DNA from 3 places in the Stieleria neptunia genome. Region 2 is predicted to be linked to each of the others. Evidence: riboswitches for the same ligand, from Rfam matches in the RefSeq annotation. Region 2 holds a riboswitch; each other region holds the start of a gene.

Evidence for each region. Region 2 has a riboswitch for cyclic di-GMP ahead of Enr13x_RS37010 (response regulator transcription factor). Riboswitches for the same ligand answer to the same signal wherever they lie in the genome.
Region 1: it holds a riboswitch for cyclic di-GMP, as region 2 does, so the genes downstream of both, Enr13x_RS11995 (hypothetical protein) here and Enr13x_RS37010 (response regulator transcription factor) in region 2, are expected to answer to the same signal.
Region 3: it holds a riboswitch for cyclic di-GMP, as region 2 does, so the genes downstream of both, Enr13x_RS00180 (Flp family type IVb pilin) here and Enr13x_RS37010 (response regulator transcription factor) in region 2, are expected to answer to the same signal.

The regions. Positions count from the first base shown of each region.
Region 1 is NZ_CP037423.1:3,446,124-3,453,726, reverse strand. It holds gene Enr13x_RS12010 (RecQ family ATP-dependent DNA helicase) at 1-131, shown strand, start outside; gene Enr13x_RS12005 (TadE/TadG family type IV pilus assembly protein) at 340-765, opposite strand; gene Enr13x_RS12000 (pilus assembly protein TadG-related protein) at 911-2,104, opposite strand; gene Enr13x_RS11995 (hypothetical protein) at 2,229-2,873, opposite strand; cyclic di-GMP riboswitch class I at 2,932-3,024, opposite strand; gene Enr13x_RS11990 (exonuclease/endonuclease/phosphatase family protein) at 3,594-4,697, opposite strand; gene Enr13x_RS11985 (DUF4112 domain-containing protein) at 4,839-5,201, shown strand; gene Enr13x_RS11980 (hypothetical protein) at 5,198-5,821, shown strand; gene Enr13x_RS11975 (hypothetical protein) at 5,903-6,691, opposite strand; gene Enr13x_RS11970 (hypothetical protein) at 6,707-7,603, opposite strand, start outside.
Region 2 is NZ_CP037423.1:10,810,953-10,818,555, reverse strand. It holds gene gltX (glutamate--tRNA ligase) at 1-415, shown strand, start outside; gene Enr13x_RS37025 (c-type cytochrome) at 622-1,974, shown strand; gene Enr13x_RS37020 (glutamine--tRNA ligase/YqeY domain fusion protein) at 2,123-3,829, shown strand; gene Enr13x_RS37015 (aminotransferase class I/II-fold pyridoxal phosphate-dependent enzyme) at 3,910-5,046, shown strand; cyclic di-GMP riboswitch class I at 5,220-5,296, shown strand; gene Enr13x_RS37010 (response regulator transcription factor) at 5,357-5,788, shown strand; gene Enr13x_RS37005 (hypothetical protein) at 5,838-6,143, shown strand; gene Enr13x_RS37000 (chemotaxis protein CheW) at 6,175-6,720, shown strand; gene Enr13x_RS36995 (methyl-accepting chemotaxis protein) at 6,717-7,603, shown strand, end outside.
Region 3 is NZ_CP037423.1:35,720-43,322, forward strand. It holds gene Enr13x_RS00165 (type II and III secretion system protein family protein) at 1-1,212, opposite strand, end outside; gene cpaB (Flp pilus assembly protein CpaB) at 1,431-2,450, opposite strand; gene Enr13x_RS00175 (A24 family peptidase) at 2,729-3,286, opposite strand; gene Enr13x_RS00180 (Flp family type IVb pilin) at 3,707-3,886, opposite strand; cyclic di-GMP riboswitch class I at 4,047-4,145, opposite strand; gene Enr13x_RS00185 (Flp family type IVb pilin) at 4,863-5,042, opposite strand; gene Enr13x_RS00190 (hypothetical protein) at 5,494-6,030, shown strand; gene Enr13x_RS00195 (SGNH/GDSL hydrolase family protein) at 6,147-6,884, shown strand; gene Enr13x_RS00200 (sulfatase) at 7,059-7,603, shown strand, end outside.

The DNA.
Region 1 (7,603 bases), 3.6 Mb from region 2:
ATGAACAATTGGCGGAAAAGAAACGTCGCGATCAACAGCGGTTGTACGCGATGGTCCAGTTCGCAGCCGAAGAAGGCGATCGCAAGCCGTTCCTGAATCGCTACTTCGCCGATCCGGCGGCACCAGGATGATCCCGGCACGCGGCGTGAGCCAGTGGCGCGTGTCGACCACCGGCCTGTTGATTTCATCTTGTTCCCAGGCTCCGCCTGGGGACACACTGCTCCGGAGGCTCCGCCTCGCAAACGAGACACGCGTGTGGCGGAGCCACACCGATATCGCGTTCCCAGGCAGAGCCTGGGAACGAGGGGGCGCGCCGCTCGCTGACACGTCCCGCTGGCGTCAGCCGGTGCTTTCACGCCGCATCACGGTTTCGGCGACGATGTCCATTCCCTCGAAGGCAAAGAACCCGGGGACGAAGCTGACCGCACTGATCGGGATCGTGATCCGGACTTTGATGTCGTCGCCCGGTTCGGCTTCTTCCAGAAACGTCGGGGTGATGACCACGTTGGCGCTGGTCAGGTTCATGATCGCCAATTCTTCGTTCACCCGTGCTTGCACGTCTTCGATCGACGCGGTGGGACGAATCCCGACGCGCGCCCCTTCGCGCGAGGCTTGGACGACGGCTTCTTTGATCATGCTGATTCGCCCCATCTCGATCAGCCCAAAGGTGAAGGTCAGCATGACGGGGACGATCAAGGCAAATTCGACAGTCGCGGCACCGCGACGCGACGCTTTTCGACGGTTTGGATGGTTTCGACGGTTCATTGGAATCACTGGCGTTTGATGATGCGTTTGTTTCACTTGTTGGTCTGTGCTTGCGGTCGGGCAAGTCGTCACGACATTCGGCGATTCGCGCTACCGGCCGAAACGCTTGACGAGTGCCACGACCCGCAAGCGAGTCGACGAAGCACTAATCGACGAGCATCACGGGCGTGAACAAGAACTCGCTCTCTTCGATGGGGGCTTCTTTAAAGATCGAGTATCGGGCCACCATCGGAGCCGGTTGAATCGTCAAGTGCTTCTTTTTCATCGGGCCGGTCAGTTTGACGCTCAAGATGCGGATGCCTTCGAAGCGGACGATCGTGTACATCGCGTTGTTGCCGTTGCCGTGGACGCTGGTAAAGATCGGGATGATCCGGGGCTGGCCGATGATCGCTGCCAATTCGTCTTTGATCCCCGCGCTGATTCCGGTATCACCGTTGAGTTCCAACTCTCCATTGGAATCGAATTCCAGCGAATGGCCGAGGTCGTCCATGTCTTGGGCCGAGATGCCGTACAAGATTTGCCGGCTGAGATCGTTGGTGCTGTTGTTGCTGCCACCGATATCGACGGTCCCACGGTTACCCGGCGATCCCGTTCCGGTCGGATAGAGCGAGCATTCATAAAATCCGTCGCTGCCGCTGGTGACCTGACCGCCGGAGTACGAATAGACATCCTCGGTCTGCTTTGCGACGACTTGCTCCCAGGTTTCCAGATCCAGGGCGATCGGCAGGATGTCCAACGTCTCACCCGCATCCTTAGGCTTGTGGAACCCGGAGATGGTCTTGAACAGAGCAGCGGTCGACCGCGCCTGCAACGATTGTTCGGCGCGGCCGGTGACGGAACCAAAGAACAACGGGATGGCGGAGTTGTTGGCTTCGGTCTGTCGGACGTGGACGCGGACGGCATTGAAACGCGAGGGGTCCGCGGTGTCCAGGTCACCTGGTTGGTTGCGATCGTAGAAGCCCATTTCAATGTCGGCGTCGGCGTTCAGCGTCGGCGCTCGGGAACTGACAACGTTCTTGGACGCGATCATCGATGCGGCGTCGTTGATCTGGCACTGCACGGCGGTTGCGTCGTCGCCCTGGACCACACCATCGAACAGTTCCCAACACGCGGACATGGCCGCGGCATCCGCCGTCCGTTTGACTTCGGATCGGGAAACGTTGATGTGTCCATAGTCGATAGCGATCGCCGAGACGACCAACAGTCCGGCGACCAGCACCACACTGAAGACAAGTGCCGAGCCCTTGCGACGTTTTGCCGAAAGGCGATTACCCGAAGTGACGGTTGGAAAAGCAACGGGTTTGAGAGCGCGATCGCGCTGCAATGTCGATTGAAACATGGGATAACCTGATTAGATGACGGGACCGATCTCACTCGATAGACGCTCGCGGAGCTGCGTCGGTGTCGTTATGTCGCTGGACTTCACGCGTTTGCGCTTCGTGCTTGTCTGCACGGCGGGATGCTCAGTGGGCAAATTGGTTGACGTGGATCGTCTGGGTGTGACCGTTGGTGTAGGTCAAATGGACCGTCTTGAGCCGAATCGATGCGACCCGGTTTTTCCCGAATCCGATGTCCACCGTCTCGAGACTCTTCTCAGGCGTGTAGTGGTCCAGCGCGTGAAGGTCTTGGTCATCCATTTGCACCAGGTATTCCGGGCCGCCGAAATGGCCCCACTGCATGCTGTGTCCCTCTTTTACCGCGAACATCAGTTGGCCATTGAAGACAGCCATCGCACTGGTCCATTCAATCCGGTCGTTGTCGCAATACAGCGTCTCTTGAATCTGACTGCGTTCTTCGTCGACGAGCGTTTCGTTGCAGAAGGCACCGACGTGGAAACCGCCGCTGGAGTAGCCGTCATCGGCGGCGTAGTTCATCTGCAGTTGGAAATAGCAATCGGCGTGATCCGCGTCGGGATGTAGAAAGAACGCGATCTGGGGCGAGTTGATTTTGACTTCGGGTTCGTTGATCGTCAGTTCCCAATCCTCTTCAACCATGAACAGGACGGGTTCGGTCGCTGCGGCGAGGCCGGGGATCAACGCGAACAAGCACCAACCTCCCGCAATCAGTGTGGCGCGCATGGCACCGAGTCGAGTCAATGCGTGTGACATTTGGGTTCCCTGAATAGACGAGGCAGAAAAGATGCCGCAGCTGAGATTGGGAATCCCCTTCGGTGGTCTGGCAATCCGTCCGCTTCGAATGAAGCGTGCCGGACCCATGACTTTGCGTCCCACGCTTGCACGTGGTTTGCCGTTTCGAGGGTTTTGAAAGGGGGAACCGTTCGAGCTGACTTGGCAATCAAACGCTATGTCGATTTGCGTCTGGAAATGCCCGTTTCCCCAAAAGTATGGTCTATGAAGAGACGCCCCCCCGTGCGCGTCGTGACGGTCGTCGCAGTTGTCGCGGCGCGATGAGGGGATGCCCTCAGTTTTTTGGGAAAGCCGCCTGGGGGCCCGGCTAATGGTGACCCAGGGTTGTGGTTCGACGCCGCCGGCGTAGCGGCCGAGGATCGGCGAATGGGACCGTCCAGCTTGAGAAAGACGCGAAACGCGGCAAAGACCAATGATCTGGCCGATGGGGTGTGATGCGGTCTGCGGATCGTGGTACGACGTCCTTTCCAGGTCGTCGTCGGGAGTCCAACGGACGACGGCCCGGAAGGGCCATCGTACTTGGAACAGGAGAGTGCTGCTGGCGACGGCCCGGAAGGGCCATCGTACGTGTGAGAAGGAGAGTGCTGCTGGCGACGGCCCGGAAGGGCCGTCGTACTTGGAAAGGAGAGTGCTACGGGGCGACGGCCCGGAAGGGCCGTCGTACTTGGAAACGCGGTCGTCCTACTGAATCAGCCGTGTTCCGGGACCACTGGCCGTGGCGGTCGCGGTCGTTCGAGCGACGGGCGGCTGTTCGTACAGATCGAACTCGGCCCACAAGGGAATGTGATCACTGATCGCATTGGCCTGTTGTTCGGAAAGGCCCAGGTCGGCCTTCAAATCAATCACGCCGAGTCGGCCCGAGTATTCGGCGGTCACGCTGCTGTCGATCAGGATGTGATCGTTGGTCTTGGTGCGGTTGATATTGGTTTGGATGTCGGCCGCCAGCGAGAGCACGCCGGGGATCGATTTCAGTTGTCCCAAGTTCTTTTCGCTGACGTTCAAGTCACCCAGCAAGATGAAGTCGTCTTCGGAGTACTGTTGGAATTCGTATTCCCGGACGCGTTGAAAGACGTCGGCCAGCACGTTGATTTCGCTATCCTGGTCGTCGGGATCGACACGGTCGGGTTTGGTGTGAACATTAATCATCGTGAAGCGAAACGGCGGCTGCCCGCTATCTTGGGGGACGACGGTTTCGAACGTAGCCACCATCGGCTCGCGGTACATGCGTTTGCCGGGATCCTGCACGACATAGGCGGAACCGGGCACCAGATTGATCCGTGACCGATCCCAGACGAAGGCGTACGATTCCAAGTAGGCTTCGCCGATCGGATCACTCATCGTCGCGGCAAAATTGCCGCCGGATTCGTTCAGCAACCCGACCAGTCGCTGCAGGGCGATGCCGTCGGCCCCCTGCAGTTCTTGGATCGCCACGACATCAAACGTGCTGACGATCTTGGCGATCGTTCCCAACACATCGACGCCGTCTTCGTTGGTTCGAATGCTGGATTTTTTGTCCGCGAAGTGTTCAATATTAAAGGTCGCGATGCGAATCCGATCCGTTGGACGATCGGTTCGGTCGCCCAGCGAAATCGTTTCGCCGCGAAACGCCGTCTCGGGATCCGGCCCGAGCAATCCGTCAAGCGACGAAAAACTCAGCCCACCGGTGAGCAACATGTAAAGCGCGTACAGCAATCCGAGCGTGGTCGCGCCCGGGCCGAACCAGCGCAGCAGCGGATTTGTGCTACTGAAGGAGCTTTTTCGTCGACGTTTGGAAAAGATCCCCACCCCGGCCTCCTTGCCGAACGTTGTTGGGCCCAACCGTAGCGGCCGGGGCTGACTTTGATCACCCTCTCGATCGTTTGAGGTGGCTATAGTTAAACTTGGGCGACTGGGGCAACGGCAAAACGACAATCGGGAGTGCGTGAGATGTCGCAATGGCAGGATGTGGAGCGGCGTCTGGTGCGGGTCCGCAAGTTCGCGGGGTTGATGGATGACCGATTCGTTTTGCCCGGAACCCGCATCCGATTCGGATTGGACACGTTGGTGGGGCTGTTGCCTGGCGTGGGTGATGCAGCCACCGCAGCAGTCGGGCTGTGGTTGATCGCCGAAGCGGTTCGCATGAAAGCGTCAACGGGGGTATTGATCCGGATGTGCGGCAACGTCTTGATCGACGCGACACTCGGGGCCGTGCCGATCGCCGGTGACCTGTTTGATTGGTATTGGAAGTCCAATCGGCGGAACGCGGTCCTGTTGGAAACGCATCTCAAGAAGCGAGTGGGCGATCGATGAGGCAAACGATCGACGCGTTGCCACGGTTCACGATCCTGATTCACGCCATCGGCGGCGATTTCGCCAGGCAGCAACCGCCCACTCGGAGACCTGTCGCGGAGGGGCGCATGGGCACGGAGAGCATCGCCGCGGGACCGGTGCATTGGGACTGGTTGTTCCAACCGCCAGACGCTCGATCAGTGGGTGCGGCAGACGATCCAGGCGCGGTGAACGTCGCCCCCCCAGCGTCTGCGGTGGCAACGCTATGGACCTGGGCGACCGACCCGATCCCCGAGTTGGACCATCGACCAGCGCGTTGGAAGGATCGGATCACCACGCCGGCACTGCGGTTGGCGGATCATCGCGAGCGTTATTTGGATTTCGAAGGCGACATCGGGGCGGGCCGCGGATCGGTCCGGCAACTTGCCACCGGGCGATACGAAGTGCAACGCCAGACGGCGACCTGCTTCGAAGCTCGGCTGCGCTGGACGCGTTCAGCAACGGAAGATTCAACCACGGGGATGCGTCACGGTCGAGATGCCGACGCCCGGGTGGTGATTCGGTTTTCGCGATCGGGCGGAGACGCGCCCGAGCCGCATCACGCCTGGACGGCAACTCTATTCACCGAGCGGGACACTTAGCGACGCAGGGAAGCCAAGTGGGGTGTTCTTGTTAGCGGCAGGGCGCGAGCCTCTCCGGTCTGTCAAGGTGTCTTCGCGTGCTCACAAATCGCGGGGTGAACCGTTGTCCGAGAGCGTCTCGGAGTCCGGTTCGTCGTCCAACTGTGCGAGTTTGTAGATTTCACCCTGGGGCGCGAACGTGGATGATTGCAGGTCACCGGTTTGTCCGGTGACCATGAGGTGTTGGTCGGCCAGTTCGATCGATTCGATGATCACCGATCCGTCCAGGTGTCCCGGATACTGGTCGGGCAGATCGATCAGCGCGATTGATTCACCGTCACGCGTTTCCCATTGCAAATTCAGGTTGGTCTTGGATGCGATCAACTTGATTCGGTCTTTGAACTGAGACAGCGGCAGCGGCAGCGCCCCGGCGCGGATCTGCTTGATCGAGACGGCCAGACGGTTGGGCTGGTCGGTCAATTGGACACTCAGCTCGCATGACAACACGGCGTCGAGGCGTTGGTCCTTGAATCGAGCCGCGGCCATCAACAGACCGTCTTCGATCATCACGCGTGGCTCTTGCAATCCTTTGGCTTCGAGCGTGGGGAACCGTTTGGGAAGTTGATCGATCAGCCAGGCGTTGATTTGTTCGGCGGCAAACCGGGCCTGCCAGAGTCCGGGTTGGGCGACATCGTCTTGCAGTTTCTGCACGTCAGATTCGAGCTGTTCGACCGACTCGGCGACATCTTGCGGCGGGGGCGCGGCGATGGCGCGCTCGTAGAATTCGGGCACCTTTTTGGTTTCGCGATGAGCCCAAAACGCAGTGGCACCGAGTGAGCCGACGAGTAATGCGCCGACCAACAGCAATCGTTTGATCAGTCGCATCCACATAAACAGTCTTCCTCGTTAGAATCGAATCGGCTTCGGCAACCAGTCACGCAGACGATCGGCAACGCTTTCGCGTTTCGGGGTGGGGTCCGTCATGGTACCGGCGTGACCGGCCGTGGGCGTCGGAACCGTTCCGGAATGTTGGGCGACCGCGGTCGCCGACGAAGAGTTCCCCGTCGCAGAGTCCGACGGAGGGGTGCCCCGCTGATCGGTTCGAGCCATCAGGTATCTTGACCACCCATTATTTAGCAATCCTGCGGCCGGTTTCAAGTTTCCGCGTTGAAGTCCTTGGATTGCCAGGAACGCCTTGTCCTGTAACGCCGTGCGTTCGGCAGCGGTCGGAAACCGGTCGTGCAGATGCACGTCGTCGATCCAAATTTTACCCGGCGAGAGGCTGTCGATCGTCAATCGAACCGACTCCATTTCTTCGCGATGGATTCGTTCGGCTTCCAAAACGACATGCCGGGGTTGCCAGTGTCCGTCGCAGGGAACCTCGAATTCGGTTGAAATCCGAACGGGTTTCCCCAGCCGATTTCCCTCCAGCGAAACGCGAACGCGATGCCGCGCTGTCTCTTTGTGCAGAGCCGTCGTCGCACTGGTTTTCAGAATCGGCGCCCCGTTGGAGGCAGGTTCGTTTGTTTTTTTATTTGCACGAATGGCAAACGAGACGGCCAGTCGGCCCGAACGCGGTACCGGGATGGGTTCGCTGACCAACCAGATGCGGCCCGCCGAGGCGGTGTCGGCCGTCATCCGGATCGAGCGGGAGCCCTCGATGGATTCACCGGAGTCGAGCGTGACGGCGTCGGCGGGGAACTGCGTGTGCATCCAGCCGACGATCCCGACTTGCCCTGGGATTTCGAAACCGCCGTTGGTCAGTTTGATGTAGTCGTCCGGCAACGCGAGGGTGCCGATCTT
Region 2 (7,603 bases):
GGTCGAATCCAAGGACGACCCGAAACTCGCCGCCGTCGTCGCCGCCGCCGGGGATCGGCTGAAGGTCGCCGGGGACATCATCGATTTCGATTACTGTTTCATCGATGCGATCGAGTACGATCCCAAAGCCTTCAAAAAGCGGATCACCAAGCCGGCCGACGCCTGCGACCTGTTGTCCGGTTTTCGCGAAGCGGTGTTGGCGGCCGAGTCGCTGGACGCGGCGGCGGCGGAATCGCTGCTCAAAGGCTACTGTGAAACGGCCGAAATCGAGATCGGACAGATCATTCATGCCGTCCGCGTCGCCGTGACCGGGACCGCCGTCGGATTTGGCGTGTTTGATACACTGGCCATTCTCGGTAAAGAGACGGTGGCCGAGCGGATCGAAAACGCGTGCAAAAAAGCCGCAGAAGCTTGATTCTATCCCCGAAATGGCGCAGGTTACAGGATCCGCTCAACCACCGATGCAACCGGATCCCTACGAGCCCTGTATCGCTGCGTCGAGCCGGTGTGGATGGATCATCGCCCGTAGGTTCGCACAAAACGGCTGAGATTTTAGGAAGATCAGCCGGTTTGCTGCGAGCGTCCGGGCCTCCCCCCGTGTTCGTTCTCTGTCGAAATCCCATGAAAAACTACATCCTGTCCGCCCTGGCCCTGTTTCTGTTCGCCGGATGCAGCCAAAAGCCATCCGAATACACGGCGGAATTCGAGCCGAATCTGGTCCACGCGATGAAATACCAGATCAAAGAAGGCATTCCGATGGAGCAGGCCATGCAGGATGCCAGCTGGATCGTCGACGGCATGTTTGGAACCCCGGACGAGCCGACCTTGCCCGAAGCCCTGCAAGACGAAGACTTCGCCGACTTGATCTCGCTGGACCGAATCAAAACCGCAGCCGGCCCGATCGCCGAAGGCAGCGGGCTGTATCGCAAACATTGTGTCAGTTGCCACGGGGTCACGGGCAATGGACGCGGCGAAGCCTCGGCCACCCAGGATCCGTACCCGCGAGACTATCGGCATGGGATTTTTAAGTTCAAGTCAACCAAGCGAGGTTCCAAGCCGATCCGCGAAGACCTCGCCCGCTCGATTCGCAACGGAATTGCAGGCACGGGGATGGTTAAAATTCCCGATTTGAAGGAAAAGGACATCCAAGCGCTCGTCGACTACGTGATCTACCTGTCGATTCGCGGGGAACTGGAACGCACCCTGATCGATGACGCGATCTTTGAATTGGATTTGGAAGGTGGTGACCGGATCATCGATCGCCAACTCGGGGAAACCTTGGCCGCCGGCGGTCGCGAGCAAATTGAGAAACAGATCGAGGCCTGGGAAGAGGCCGGAGAACCCGAGGACGATCCGGCCGCGGAGCTTGCCGACCGGTTGGACAATTTTGACGAGTCGATGGAGATCGCGGTCGAAATGCTCGAGGACATCGGATTTGATTGGCTGGACGCCGAAGAGGACATTGTCGAAGTCCCCGAGCCGCCGGCCGACATCCCCGTGGCCGACAATTACGCCGAGTTCGTCGAACTGTCCCAAGGCGACCAGGCCGAGGCGCTGGCGGCATCGATCAAACGGGGCCGAGAAATTTTCACCGGAAAAGTCGCTTCGTGCAGCAAGTGTCACGGCGAAAAAGGCTACGGCGACGGCCAGAACAAGGATTACGACGACTGGACCAAAGACTGGACGACACGGGCCGGGCTGAAACCCGAAGACACCGAGTCGCTGATCCCCTTGATGGCCCGGGGAGCGATGCCACCGAAGAACGCATTGCCGCGTAATTTCTCCGAAGGCGTGTTTCGCGGCGGAGAAGCCGCCGAAGATCTGTATCGTCGGATCGTGCAGGGCATCGAAGGTAGCCCGATGCCGGCATCCACCTTTGTCCCCGGCGAATACGAAAAAGACGACATCTGGCACCTGATCAACTTCGTCCGCTCGGTCAAAAAGCCCGACCCCGAGACCACCGAGGCGATTTAACGCCCGTCCAGACCGTCGCATCCTGGCGTTGCGTTTTCGACAGATTTGTTGTTTGATCCTGGCAGTCGACGTGCGCACGAACCCGAACGGGACGTGGCACGTCACCTTTCCGTAGAACTGCTTTATCATCCAACGCAAAGCCGACGCCATGACCGACAGCTCCAGCGCGACCAACGCCGAATCGTCACGCCCGACCAAACATTTCATCGAGCAGGCGATCGACGCAGATTTGGCCGCCGGAAAGACGAACGGCGTGGTCACCCGGTTCCCTCCCGAACCGAACGGCTACCTGCACATCGGCCACGCCAAAAGCATCTGTCTGAACTTCGGGCTGGCCAAAACCTACGGCGGCCAATGCAACCTGCGGTTCGACGACACCAACCCGTCCAAAGAAGAAACCGAGTACGTCGAATCGATCATGGACGACGTCCGTTGGCTGGGGTTCCAATGGGACTCGTTGCACTACGCCAGCGACTACTTCGGGCAACTCTATGACTGGGCCGAAAAACTGATTCAAGCGGGACACGCCTACGTCTGCGACTTGAACGCCGAGCAGACGCGGGAATATCGCGGCACGCTGACCGAACCGGGAAAGAACAGTCCCTACCGCGACCGCAGCGCCGAAGAAAACCTGGAACTGTTCCGCAAAATGAAAGCGGGCGAGTTCCCAGACGGGAGCCGAACCCTGCGTGCGAAAATCGACATGGCGTCGCCGAATCTGAATCTGCGTGATCCGGTGATGTATCGCATCATGCGCGCCCACCACCATCGCACCGGCGACGACTGGTGCATCTACCCGATGTATGACTGGGCGCACGGGCAAAGCGATTCGATCGAAGGGATCACGTTTTCGATCTGCACGCTGGAGTTTGAAAACCATCGACCGCTTTACAATTGGTATTGCCAATCACTGGGCATCCATCACCCGCGGCAAATCGAATTCGCGCGGTTGAACATGACGTACACCGTGATGAGCAAACGCAAGCTGCTGCAACTGGTCAAGGAAAACCACGTGGGCGGCTGGGACGATCCCCGCATGCCGACGATCAGTGGACTTCGCCGCCGCGGCTACACCCCCGAGTCGATCCGCAACTTTGCGGCCGACATCGGCGTGGCGAAGTTCAACAGCACGATCGATGTCGTCCGTCTGGAAAACGCCGTCCGAGAACATCTCAATCGTGTCGCACCGCGTCGCATGGTCGTGTTCGATCCGACCAAACTGACGATCACGAATTGGCCCGCAGGCGAGGTCGAAATGGTCGACGCGATCAACAACCCCGAAGACGACGCCGCCGGAACAAGGTCGGTTCCGTTCAGCGGGACGCTTTACATCGGTGCGGATGATTTCCGTGAAGAGGCACCGCGCAAGTTCTTCCGACTCAAGAAAGGCGGCGCGGTCCGGTTGCGAAGCGGCTACATCATCGATTGCCACGACGTCGTCAAAGATGACGACGGAAACGTGATCGAAATTCTGTGCACCTACGATCCGGCAACGAAATCCGGCCAAGACAACTCCGGACGCAAGGTCAAGGGCACGATCCATTGGGTCAGCGCCGATCACGCGATCCCCATCGAAGTCCGCAACTATGACCGCCTGTTCGCGGTCGAAAACCCCGACCAAACCGCCGCCGGACAAACGTTCCTGGATCATTTGAATCCCGACTCGCTGTCGGTGACCGAAGCGTTTGCCGAGCCGGAAATCAACACCGCCGCGGCGGGCGACCGGTTTCAATTCGAACGGCTGGGGTACTACGTCGTCGACGCGGATTCCAGCGACAAGCAACTCGTCTTCAACCGAATCGTGCCGCTCCGCGACAGCTGGGGTAGTATGGTGGCCAAGGGAAAGACCAATTAAACGCGACCCGATGGCTGAAGTTCGAGTCCTTCGAAAAACGTCTCGACCGGGACGCGTCGGTGATTGCGAAAGTGTAGGCCATGATGTGGGATGACTTTGATCAGACGTTAGCCGAGTTGCGTTGCCGCGGGCGGATGCGCCAGTTGCATCCGCGGCGGTTGGACGGTGTTCACTTGGTCGACGCGGCGGGCCGGCGGTTGATCAACTTCGGCTCCAATGACTATCTGGGTTTGGCGTCGTTTGTGGCGTCCAAGTCGATCCGTGTTGATTCGGTCGGTGCGCAGGCCAGCGGGTTGGTTTGCGGCTGGACCGATCGTCATCAGTTGCTTGCCGAAACGATCGCCCGGTTCGAACAGACCGAGGCGGCGCTGGTGTTCCCGACCGGATTCGCCGCCTGTTCGGGCACGGTGTCGGCGATTTGCCGACAGGGCGACTTGATCCTGAGCGACGAATTGAACCATGCCTCGCTGATCGACGGTTGCCGGTTGTCCAAAGCCGAGCGAATCGTTTATCCGCACCGGGACGTCGATGCGGTCGCCCGGTTGTTGGCCGCGCACCGCGACGCGCACCGCCGCGTTTGGATCGTGACCGACTCGGTGTTCAGCATGGACGGACACGTCGCGCCGCTCGGCGACCTGTGCGAGGTGGCCGCCGGGCACGACGCGACCCTGATCGTGGACGAGGCACACGGGACCGGCATTTTGGGCGATCATGGTTCGGGGGCCTGCGAAGCCTGGGGCGTGAAAGCCGACATCCCGATTCGAATCGGAACACTCAGCAAAGCGCTCGGCGGCCAGGGCGGGTTCGTCGCTTGCCCGCAAGTGGTTGCGGACTATCTGGTCAACCATTGCCGTCCGTTGATTTACAGTACCGCGTTGTCGATGCCCGCGGTCGAGTCGGCGCTGGTGGCGCTGGCGGATCCCCAAGAGATCCGCCGCCGCCGTGATCGGGTGTGTGCCCTGGCCCGACGCGTTCGCGCGGAGCTGGGGCTCGCTTGCGCGGCGATCGAGTCCGGGATACCGATCGTTCCGATTCCGATCGGGTCCGACGCCGATGCGGTTTCGGCATCGCAGCGGTTGTATGACTTGGGGATGTTTGTGCCGGCGATCCGACCGCCGACGGTCCCCGAAGGCCAGGCGCGACTGCGTCTATCGCTCTCAGCCGGGCACAGCGACGAGATGGTGGATCGTCTGATCGAGGGTTTGCCGTCTTTCTGATTGACGGACACTTTTCACGGTTTTGCTTGACTCTCTCGCGGAGTGACCAACCCTTCACCAGAACACTCCGGTGCGTTCGCCGTCGTCAACGGCGATCGCTCGGAGCGTTTTTCCCGCGGTGGGTCCATCATGCAATGGGGCTATCGAGGGAGGCGTGCGGCCGGAAATCGGCGCTCGCGAACAGGCAAGCCGGCTGTGAAGCCGTGCACGCAAAGTGACGGATCTCGATGGAGATGGCCGCACTACCGAACGAATCAACCCCACGTCTTTGCCAGCGACCGACCCGTTGCCGGCTTGCCGGAGTCAATTGATGACTGCAACGAAACCGACCGCTGGTGTCGCCGCTCGCTTCGGCGCCTCTTCCGCCCAGTCGGATCAAACGATTTTGGTTGCCGACGACAGTCGCACCGTCTTGCGCCTGCTCGATCGAACGCTTCGCGACGCCGGCTACCAAGTCGCGTTAGCCGAAGACGGACGCAAAGCGGTGGAGGTGGCCAATCAAACCAAACCCGACCTGATCATCCTGGACATCAACATGCCGGTCCTGGACGGCTATGGCGTCTGCCACGAGTTGCTCGCCGATGAATCCTGGGACGGCTCGACGCCCGTGATCTTTTTGACCAGCGCCGATGCACCTCACCTGGAAACGCTCGGCAGCCAACTCGGCGCGTTCCTGTCCAAACCGACCGAACCCGACCTGCTGCTCGACACCGTCCAATCGCTGCTTCGGCGCACCGTGTGACGGCGATCCGATCTGTTTCAACTTGTCTCCCTGTTCCCGTGCGTTCGCGATGACCCAAAGCCCCCCTTTCAGAACCGATGACGATTCCGAGCTGAGCTTGGAAACGCTTGATCAGTGGGAAACCGAACTCGATCAATTCGCCGCCGGGATCATGAAACGTTTGTCGGAGGCGAGCGGAAAAACGATCGACGTCAGTGGTCTGATTCCCCCTTCCCAACAAGCGTCCGCGCGGCAGGCTGCCAGACCGCAGGCTGCCAGACCGCAAATTGCCGGACCACCAACCGATCCGGTTGACACGGACGACGAGAGCGAGGCGATGCAACTGCTGAAGTCCTTGCGTGAAATGACCCAATAACCCGATTCATTCTCAGCCCCAAGAAGTTTCGATGGAAAGCGTGATTTCCCATCAATCGAGAATCGCCAACCTGAGCGACAAACACTGCATCTTCCGATGTGGCGATGTGATGTTTTCGGTCCCGGCGACCACGGTGCGTGAAGTAACGATCATGCCGACGGTGGTGCCGGTGCCCCTGAGCCATCCTTCGTTGGCGGGGATCGGAAATCTGCGGAGCGAGTTTCTGCCGGTGATCGATCTGGAGCCGCTGATCGGAAACCAGGCGCGGCTATCAGCCGACAGCGGACAGCTGTTGGTGATGCAATGCCCGCTGGGATCGTGGGCCATCGCGATCGACAAAGTGATCGCGATCGACGGCATCGAAACACACATCGATGCCGGGCAGCGCAATGAAAACGCCATGTCGGTCTTGATGGGCACGGCGACCTATGACGGAAAAGTCATCAGCGTCCTGGACGTCAACGGGCTACAGCGAATCGCACAACAAACACTGGAGGACCAATGGCATGGGCCCCAGTGCGTCTTTCCTTCTACCGTCTCAACCCCATCGTCCGCGTCAAAGTGGAACGCCGTATGAAAACCAACATCACATTTTTGGCCACGCACTCGTTGGTCGCGGTCGTCGCGACGGCGGCGGCGATGGCCGGATCGTCCCTGTCGAGCGGTTACCAGTGGGTCGTTGTCCTGATCGCCGGGATGACCGCCGCCGGTGCCGCGTCACTGTTGTTGACGCACAAGGTCGGTCTCGGGATCCGACAATTGAAAACGATGCTGGTCGAACGACAGCAGACGATCGTCTCCAGCGGGATCCGCGAGCTCGACGAACTCGGCTCCACCGTCCTGCAGACCTCGCAACGGTACGACGAAATCGAAGTCGCCAGTCGGCAAAGTGCACGCGAACTGCAATCCATGCTGTCGCGACTTTCGCGCCGCGAAGGCTATGACTCGGCCGACATGAGCGAGTTCAAGAACGTGCTCGGCGGCGTCGGCCGATCGCTCAGCGAGCTGATGGGCCAGATCGAAAAGGATGTCGTGGAGATCGGCAGATGCAACACCGACATCCACAGCGGCAAACAGTCCGAAGCGACCTACCGAACCAACGCGCTGTTGCAAAATCTGACCAACGGCGTCGAACGGATTGCCGATCGATGTGCCCAACTGCAACAGCAAATCGGTTCGGCCGAAAAGGCGGTGGCCAAAGCGATCGAAAAAACCAACGTGCTGACCGAGGGGGTGCATCGTATCCGCAGCTGCAGCGAAACGAGCAAAAAGAAACTGCGATCACTGGGAGATCCGACACGCCAAATCGGCAACATCGTCGGGACGATCACCGACATCGCCGCCCGCACGGAAATGCTGGCCCTGAACGCGTCGATCGAATCGATTCGCGCCGGCGAACACGGGCGTGGCTTTGCCGTGGTGGCCGACGAAGTGAGAAAACTGGCCGAACAGACGGCACA
Region 3 (7,603 bases), 200 kb from region 2:
TTCCGGCGTCACGGTGATCAACAGTTCGATGTCGTTGCGCTGTTCGCGGACGGTGCGGAAGAACGTGCCGAGGACCGGTAATTCTCCCAGCAAGGGCGTCGCCCGAGTGGTCGATTCGGTGCGGCTTTGCAGCAATCCGGCGATCGCAAAGGTCTGTCCGGCTTGCAGTTCCACAGCCGTTTCGACGTATCGCTGGCTGAACGCGATGACGTTTGCCCCGGCGACGATCAGCGAACGCGATTCGTCGGGTTCTTTGACTTCCGGGCGGACTTCCAATCGCACGCGACCGGGTCCGACGACGAACGGCAGGAAGTCGACCGACGTCCCGTACTCCTCGTATCGGACCGAAATGTTTCCGTTGCCCGAGGGAACGATGTAGGGAATTTGACCACCGACGGTGAACCGTGCCGGCCGGCCGTGAGTGGCGATCACCGTGGGCTCGGCCAAGTACTTCACCAGATCCTGCTGGCGCAGAGCGGAGATGAAGGCGTTGAACTCCTCCCCCTGGAAGACATTGGTCGGGTCGGTGATCGCGCCCGGGTAACTGGTGAAGGATCGCGTGTCACCAATCCAGTCCCAGTCAACACCAAGCTCGCGAAGCTTGGTCCGAGAGACTTCCATGATGCGGGTGTGCAACAACACCTGTTGGACACCCACCACGCGAATGTTGTTGACGACCGTCGGATAGTATTGTTCCACGATGGCGATCGCCCGATCGACATCGTCGACGCTGGTGACGTAACCGGAGACGATCGCTGAGGCATTGACCGGCATCACCTTGAGCGTCGCCAGCGGCAGCTGGGACGACAAGATGCCTTCGATCTCGCGGGCGTCGGCGATCACCGTGATGTCGACCGTGTATTGCTTGTCCTCGGTGTCCCACAAATTGATTTGCGTGGTCCCGGGTGTCTTGGCGAACACCTGCAGCTGATTCTGCGAAATCGGTGTGGCACCGAGCACTTCTTCGTTGTGAACTTGGAATCGCGGGATCTTCGCCTCCAAGGTCAGAATGCTGCTCGACTTGACCAGCATTTGCATCCGTTCAACCGCACGTGTGATCGTGTGGTTGGCGGCGCCGGCTGTCGCAGCGGCAGAAGTCAGTTGAGCGTCGTCGACGTCTTGTGCGCCGGCATGAGTCGCGAGACACGCCACCGAGAAAAGGGCGATCAATTTGAGCGCGGCTGGGCGGACCGCATTTCGGAACATTTGCATCGCAGGTGCATCCTTGCAGAACCTTCGTCTCGGATCCTTCCGAAACACGATGCCGATGACTTTCACCATCGACATACATCAGTTCGTTGCGAGTAACGTCGGGATAAAAAAAGGGGACGGGTCACGCTCGCCGCTTCGGTCCGTCTGGCTTCAGAATTCGAAGCAAGGTCGTTCCTACAACGGCGAGTCTTGATTTACTTTGCTGATCTATCGAGGACTCACTCGTCAGATCCTTCTCCGCCTTCGGGCTGAAAGAAGGGGCTGTCGGCGCCTCGTAGATAATCATCGGAAGTGGGTTTGTTTTGGTCGGCTGATTGCTCGGCCGAATCATCCGTGGTCGCCAGGTCAAGCGCTCCGGTGTCTCCGACGACACGCGGCAACGGTTCCCCTTCCACCCATTCGTAAACAATCATTCTTCCGTTGATGATTTTTGTGGTGCGGAAGGTCGCTTTCTTCGGTCCGGCTTCCGCCTGTGCGACTTCTACGGGTTTTTCTTCCGCGGCAAGCTTTCTCAGCCGCTCTTGTTCGTCGCGACGGTCCTGCAGATCTCGCAGGAACTTGCGGGCCGCTTCGCTGGTTTCGCCTTCCGGGATACTTTCGTCATCGGCCGTCGGACTGCCCAGCGACAATGAGATCTCGCCGAGTTTCTTGGCAAAGTCAAAGGCTTCGACATCGGCCTTGCGGATCAGCAACTGGATGTCGCGAGCGGATCGTGTGCGTGGTTGGTCGGGATCGAACTTGGTGATCCCATCGATGCCGTAGACCTTGATGCCGGTCAACACATCGAGTGCCATGTCGCGGGCAAACATCTCACCCTTGGTGAAAAAGCCGCGGATGTCGACGCGGTCGCCGGGACTGACCAGGTTGACCGTTCCGTCACGGCCGGCCGGCAACGAGACGACGGCGTAGCCTTTCGGCACCACCTTGTCTTCGACTTCATTCATTAATTTCAGGTCCAACATCGGCTCGCCGGCATACAGCGGGACCTTGGCGAATCGTCCCTCAAACTGGCTCAGCTCCGCCGAGGCGCCCTGCGGGACGCGGTCGGCCGGCCACTGTTCCAGCCGAAGTTTCTCGGCGGTGATTTGTTCTTCGGGATTGATGGAAACCGTGGTGACCAAGATCTCCGCCATTTCCGTGGGGGTGCCGTTTTGTGCCTGCATCCACTGTCCGACTCCGACGGCCGCAACGGTGCCGCAGATGCCGGCAAGTAGCAAGAAAAGTGATTTGTTTCGCATGGCGTGTGCTGGTACCAGACCAGGTGATAACGTGTCGGGTGTGGAGGACTGAGCTGGGAGGAGGCTGTCAACCCACTCTCTTCACTCGGTTACAACCAGCGCCGGCCTGCAACCCTGCATGCTGCAGGCGTAGGGCTGGTGTAATAGGTTTGCTTTCTCTAGACGCCAAGGAGGGGCTAACTAGGATAAATTCTCAAAATCAGCACGCCTTGAGGGTTAATGCCACCCTAATTCAGGTGGATTTCCTGGTGTCCAAAAACAGACGTCTGTGCTTCCGTTCAGACCAACATTCCGGCGTAGGCAAAATAGAGAATGGATCCGATTGCCATCGGTATTCCGTATGGCAGCAAATACATGGTCGGTTTTCGCTCGCGGGCGATCTTGGAAAGCTCCGAAGGTTTCTTCACCGTCTTCCATTCTTCCAAAATTTGCAGCGCCATGGCGTAGTGTTTGGTCCAGTTCCCGCTCTTCCAGATCATGAACACGGCCATGATGCCGCCCACGATTGCGGTCGCGGCGAACGCGTAAAGCGTCACCACGGTGCCCAACCAGGCACCGACCCCGGCGAGCAGTTTCACGTCGCCGCCGCCCATTCCGCCGACGTTTCGCAACACCAGCAACAGCATCATTCCGACGAAGGTGCCCAACAGGCTCCAACCCAGTCCGGCCATCCCGCCCTGGATGGTGCAGTGAACCCAACCGCAGATGATGAATGGAAAGGTCAGCCAATTCGGAACCTTCAGGATGGCTCCATCGATGACCGCGGCGACGATCAAGACGACCGTGACAAACCAGACGGCCCAATTTTCAGTCAGACCCTGGATGATGGTTTCCATGGCGTAGTTCCCCGTGACGATTCTCTAGAAAGGTAGTTTGATGGTCGAAGTCAGGCCGCGGCGGAATCGCAAGGAAGGCCGGCGCGTCCGAAAGGCAGGAGGTGTGTGCATGCCGGTCGGCGGCATGCGGCGAGTGGATCACGCGATGGAATCAGCGCGGTCCCAACATCCAACTGAACATCGCAAAGAGCAACGTGATGAAACAGCACGAAAGCTGCCAAACGTGCTCTGCCGCATCAGTGGGAAGGAGTGGATAGTTCATGGTGGATTCCGTGGTCGCCCGAGACGGGTGGGCGCAAAAAAAAGAGACTCGACGTGACCGGTGTGTATGCGACTAAGCCAAACACCGGCCAATCGTCGAGAATCTCTCGCGGTGGTCGTCGGCGAAGCTTCCGTGGGAGGACTCCGCCAACGGCCCTATCAGTTAGCAGCGATTGCGGCGCCGACTTCTTCGAACTTCTTGTTCGACTCGGTACCAATCGTGCCGACTGCAGCCAAGCAAACGACGACGATCAGGGCCAACATCACAGCGTATTCCACTGCGGTCGGGCCATCTTCTTCCTTCAAGAACTCAACGATGCTATTAGCGAACTTTTTCATTATTCAAACTCCTCGGTGGGATGTCACTTGCGATGACGCCCGACGATGACTTACTGGTCCGATTCAACGTGAATAGGATCCCGGAAATGAAGCAGCCACGTCTCCAAAAGACTTGCCTCGGCAATCGCGATCGCATCGGAAATACGATCTCGACTGTTCCCTTGGCAGCTCGGCTATCCTTCGAACAAAGCGGTTTGCCTTGCCCACGGACCCGCAGCTTTGCGCCCCGCCCTTTCGGTGCGGTTTGCCTTTCTCTGGGGAGCCAGGCCGTCCGAGTATTCTGGTGACCGTCGTGTGGTCGAATCCTCGGCAGCAGGTCGTCGTGACCTGCTCTCAACGGAACCCTATGTCAGGAATCGGGTGAGTCAAAAAACTCCAGTTAGACAAAGCATTCTGCATCGGCAAAGGGTGACGTTGGTCGGGATGTAACACCTGCGCCGAGCATGACCCTCCGCGGCGGGATCCGTCTGGGTTGGAAAGCCAACACCCAACGCCCAACGCCCAACACCCAACACCATGGCATCGGCGCGGTCTGGCCGGGACCGGAACCCGAAGGCTTGCGCCCAATGCCACATACTTTGACGCCAAGCGGGGTGTTTGTTGTGAGCGGTAGGGCGCGAGCCCTCCGGTCTGTCACGGTGTTTTTGAAGCGCGACCGGACGGCTCGCGCCGTTCTGCTAACACCTTCAGAGCCGAAGAAAGTGGCATTGGGCTTGCGGGGCTTAAACCGACAGCCGGCTCGCGCCAGCGTCCGGGCCTCACCGTTGATGTCGATCTGAGGGGAATGAGTCGTGTCCGCCGTGTGGTTGGTGATCGCGTCATCCCCGGCGGACGCGTCACGGCCTGTTGATCGAGCGGTTTGCACCGAGGTGCCAGGTCGGCAAAAAAAAACGCCCCGGCGCCAATGATCGTTGGCGCCGGGACGTGTTTGGGCTGTGCCACAGAAGCGCTCGCGCTCCGGGCAGGAATCGTCCGCTTAGTTAGCGGCGATTGCGGCTCCGACTTCTTCGAACTTCTTGTTCGACTCGGTGCCGATCGTGCCGACTGCGGCCAAACAAACGACGACGATCAGGGCCAACATCACAGCGTACTCGACTGCGGTCGGGCCATCTTCTTCCTTCAAGAACTCAACGATGCTATTAGCGAACTTTTTCATTTTTCAATCTCATATGTAAGGAGCCTTCGAAATCGAAGACATCCATCGATGACTTAGTGGGCCATTCCAACGTGAAAAGGAACCCGGAAAAGAAGCAGCGACAACTCCAAAAAAGCGGAGTCGACCACCGTCCGAAACCGTGTCGATCAACCCTGCTTTCGCAGCGACGATCGGGTTTTCGGAAACGCGTCGTCACGGACACGTTCTCTACCTGGACCGTATGTCAGAAAGCTGAGGATGCAAAAATGTGAAGTGCTTAAATGTTCGCGCCGGCCGATCCGGGTTTATCTGTCACGGTCGTAGCGGTCAGTGTGAGCAAATCCCCGCTGGGACACCCCATTTCACTACCCAAGGAAGTCACACGGGGTTCGGAAAACGAACTGCGCCGTAGTCTCAATCGATGGAACTGAATCACCAAACGACATAAGGATGAACTCACCCGGAAGATTTCATGATGCAATTCAATACTCGACTGATCACCGCCGTGCTGTCCCTCACCCTCGTTGCTTCGTCAGGGTGCAACTACCTCAATTCGTTGATGAACAAGAAACCGGACGACCAAAAATTGAGCAAAGCGGAGATCAAACGAATGATCAAGGAGAGCGAGAAAGATCTTCCTCACCGCTTGGACGAAAATTTCACGCTGACGAAGATCACGATGGACTACGGTGGAACGCTCAACGGTTGGTACACCGTCAGCGACGAATTGACCGCACAGCTTCGAAAAATTGGGAATGTCAAAATCGAAGAAAAGATGCGGGAGAACATCGAAAAGCTTGATTTGGATGACTGCGATGTGCCGGAGCAGATCATCGAGATTCTGGAGCAGGATGATTTCGCGATTCAATATATCCTCGAAGATAGGTACGGATTGCCGATCGCGTCGGTCGTCATCAGCAAAGAGACGTTGGAAGGTGAACAACGGGTCGGGCGTCCGCAACAAAATCCCTTCGCCGTTCGCAACGTCTCCCAGAAGGGCGACAAGTAACACCCTCGAGAAATACGGCAATCAGTGCGGTCGGAGGGCCCGAGACAGAGGCACGGCTTGCCGGGGGTAAATATCATGAGGGGAATTGAAATCCATTTCCCCTGCCATGGAACCCGATGACCATGATCCGATTCGGACTCTGCCTGACCCTTGCGCTCGCCCACGTCGTTTCCGCCCCCGCCCAAGACGCCGCCAAAAAGGACGCCGCCAAAAAACCGGCGGCGAAAAAGGTCAACCCTGCCTTTCAACCCCCGGACGTCAATCCCAAGCTTCCCAATGTTCTGCTGATCGGTGATTCGATCTCCATCGGCTACATGGTCGCCGCACGCGCCGCGATGCAAGGCAAGGCCAACGTGTTTCGGCCGCCGACCAATTGCGGTCCGACGACACGTGGTTTAGATCAGATCGATCAATGGCTCGGTGATCGCATGTGGGATGTCGTTCATTGGAACTTCGGACTTCATGACCTCAAGTACCTGGGGCCCAAAGGCCAGAATCTGGCCGATCCGCAGGCCGACGGCTCGCACCAGCAGGTGCCGATCGACGAGTACCAAACCAACATCGAAAAACTGGCCCGCCGCATCAAGCAACAGGCAAAGACTGTCATTTGGCGCGAGACGACGCCGGTGCCCGAGGGCGCCGCCGGACGCGTCGTCGGTGATTCGGCCAAGTACAACGCGGCGGCCGCCAAAGTGATCGAGAAGGTCGGCGGAATTCAGATCGATCCATTTTTCGACTTCGCAGAGTCTGTCAAAGAACACCAGCGGCCCGCCAACGTCCACTACACCGCCGAAGGATCGAAGTTGCTCGGTGAGCATGTCGCCGAACTGATCGAGACCGTGCTGGCAGACTAAAACGGCAGCATCGCGGTGGCGGGATCCGCGCCGCGCAAGCCATCAGCTGAGTAACCGGCTCGGGCGATCGAAAGATTTTCTGGCCGGATGATCGGTTGGGGCGGAAACTGGCTTGGGAAAACAAAACAGATGATCACAAGAACGATTCAACGAACAATATTCGTCCTGCTTTTCTTGACCCTGAACAGTCTGGTCGCCATCGGGCCCCATGATGAACCGGCAACGACATCGCCGAACGTTTCTCAGAGCCGGAAACCGAACGTGTTGTTCATCGCCGTCGATGATCTGCGTCCGACGATGGGTTGTTATGGCGATGGGAACGCGATCACGCCGCATCTGGATGGCTTGGCCGACCGCGGCATCAGGTTCAACCGGGCGTACTGTCAGGTGGCGGTTTGCAATCCTTCGCGAGCCAGTTTGATGACGGGGTTGCGCCCGGACACGTTGGGTGTCTGGACGTTGCCGATTCACTTTCGCGAGGCGAAACCCGATGCCGTGACGTTGCCGCAGTGGATGCGCAGGCACGGTTATACGGCCGTCAGCCACGGCAAGATCTATCACAACCCGACTCCGGACCCGCAATCGTGGAGCGAACCGATTCGCAATCTGCCACGGTTGCCCACTTTTTATCCCGAGGGCACCCGTGACGTGGTTCGCAAGGCCATGAACGAGCTGCCGGCGAACGATTGGCGAAAGAACAACCTCCGCGGACCTGCGAC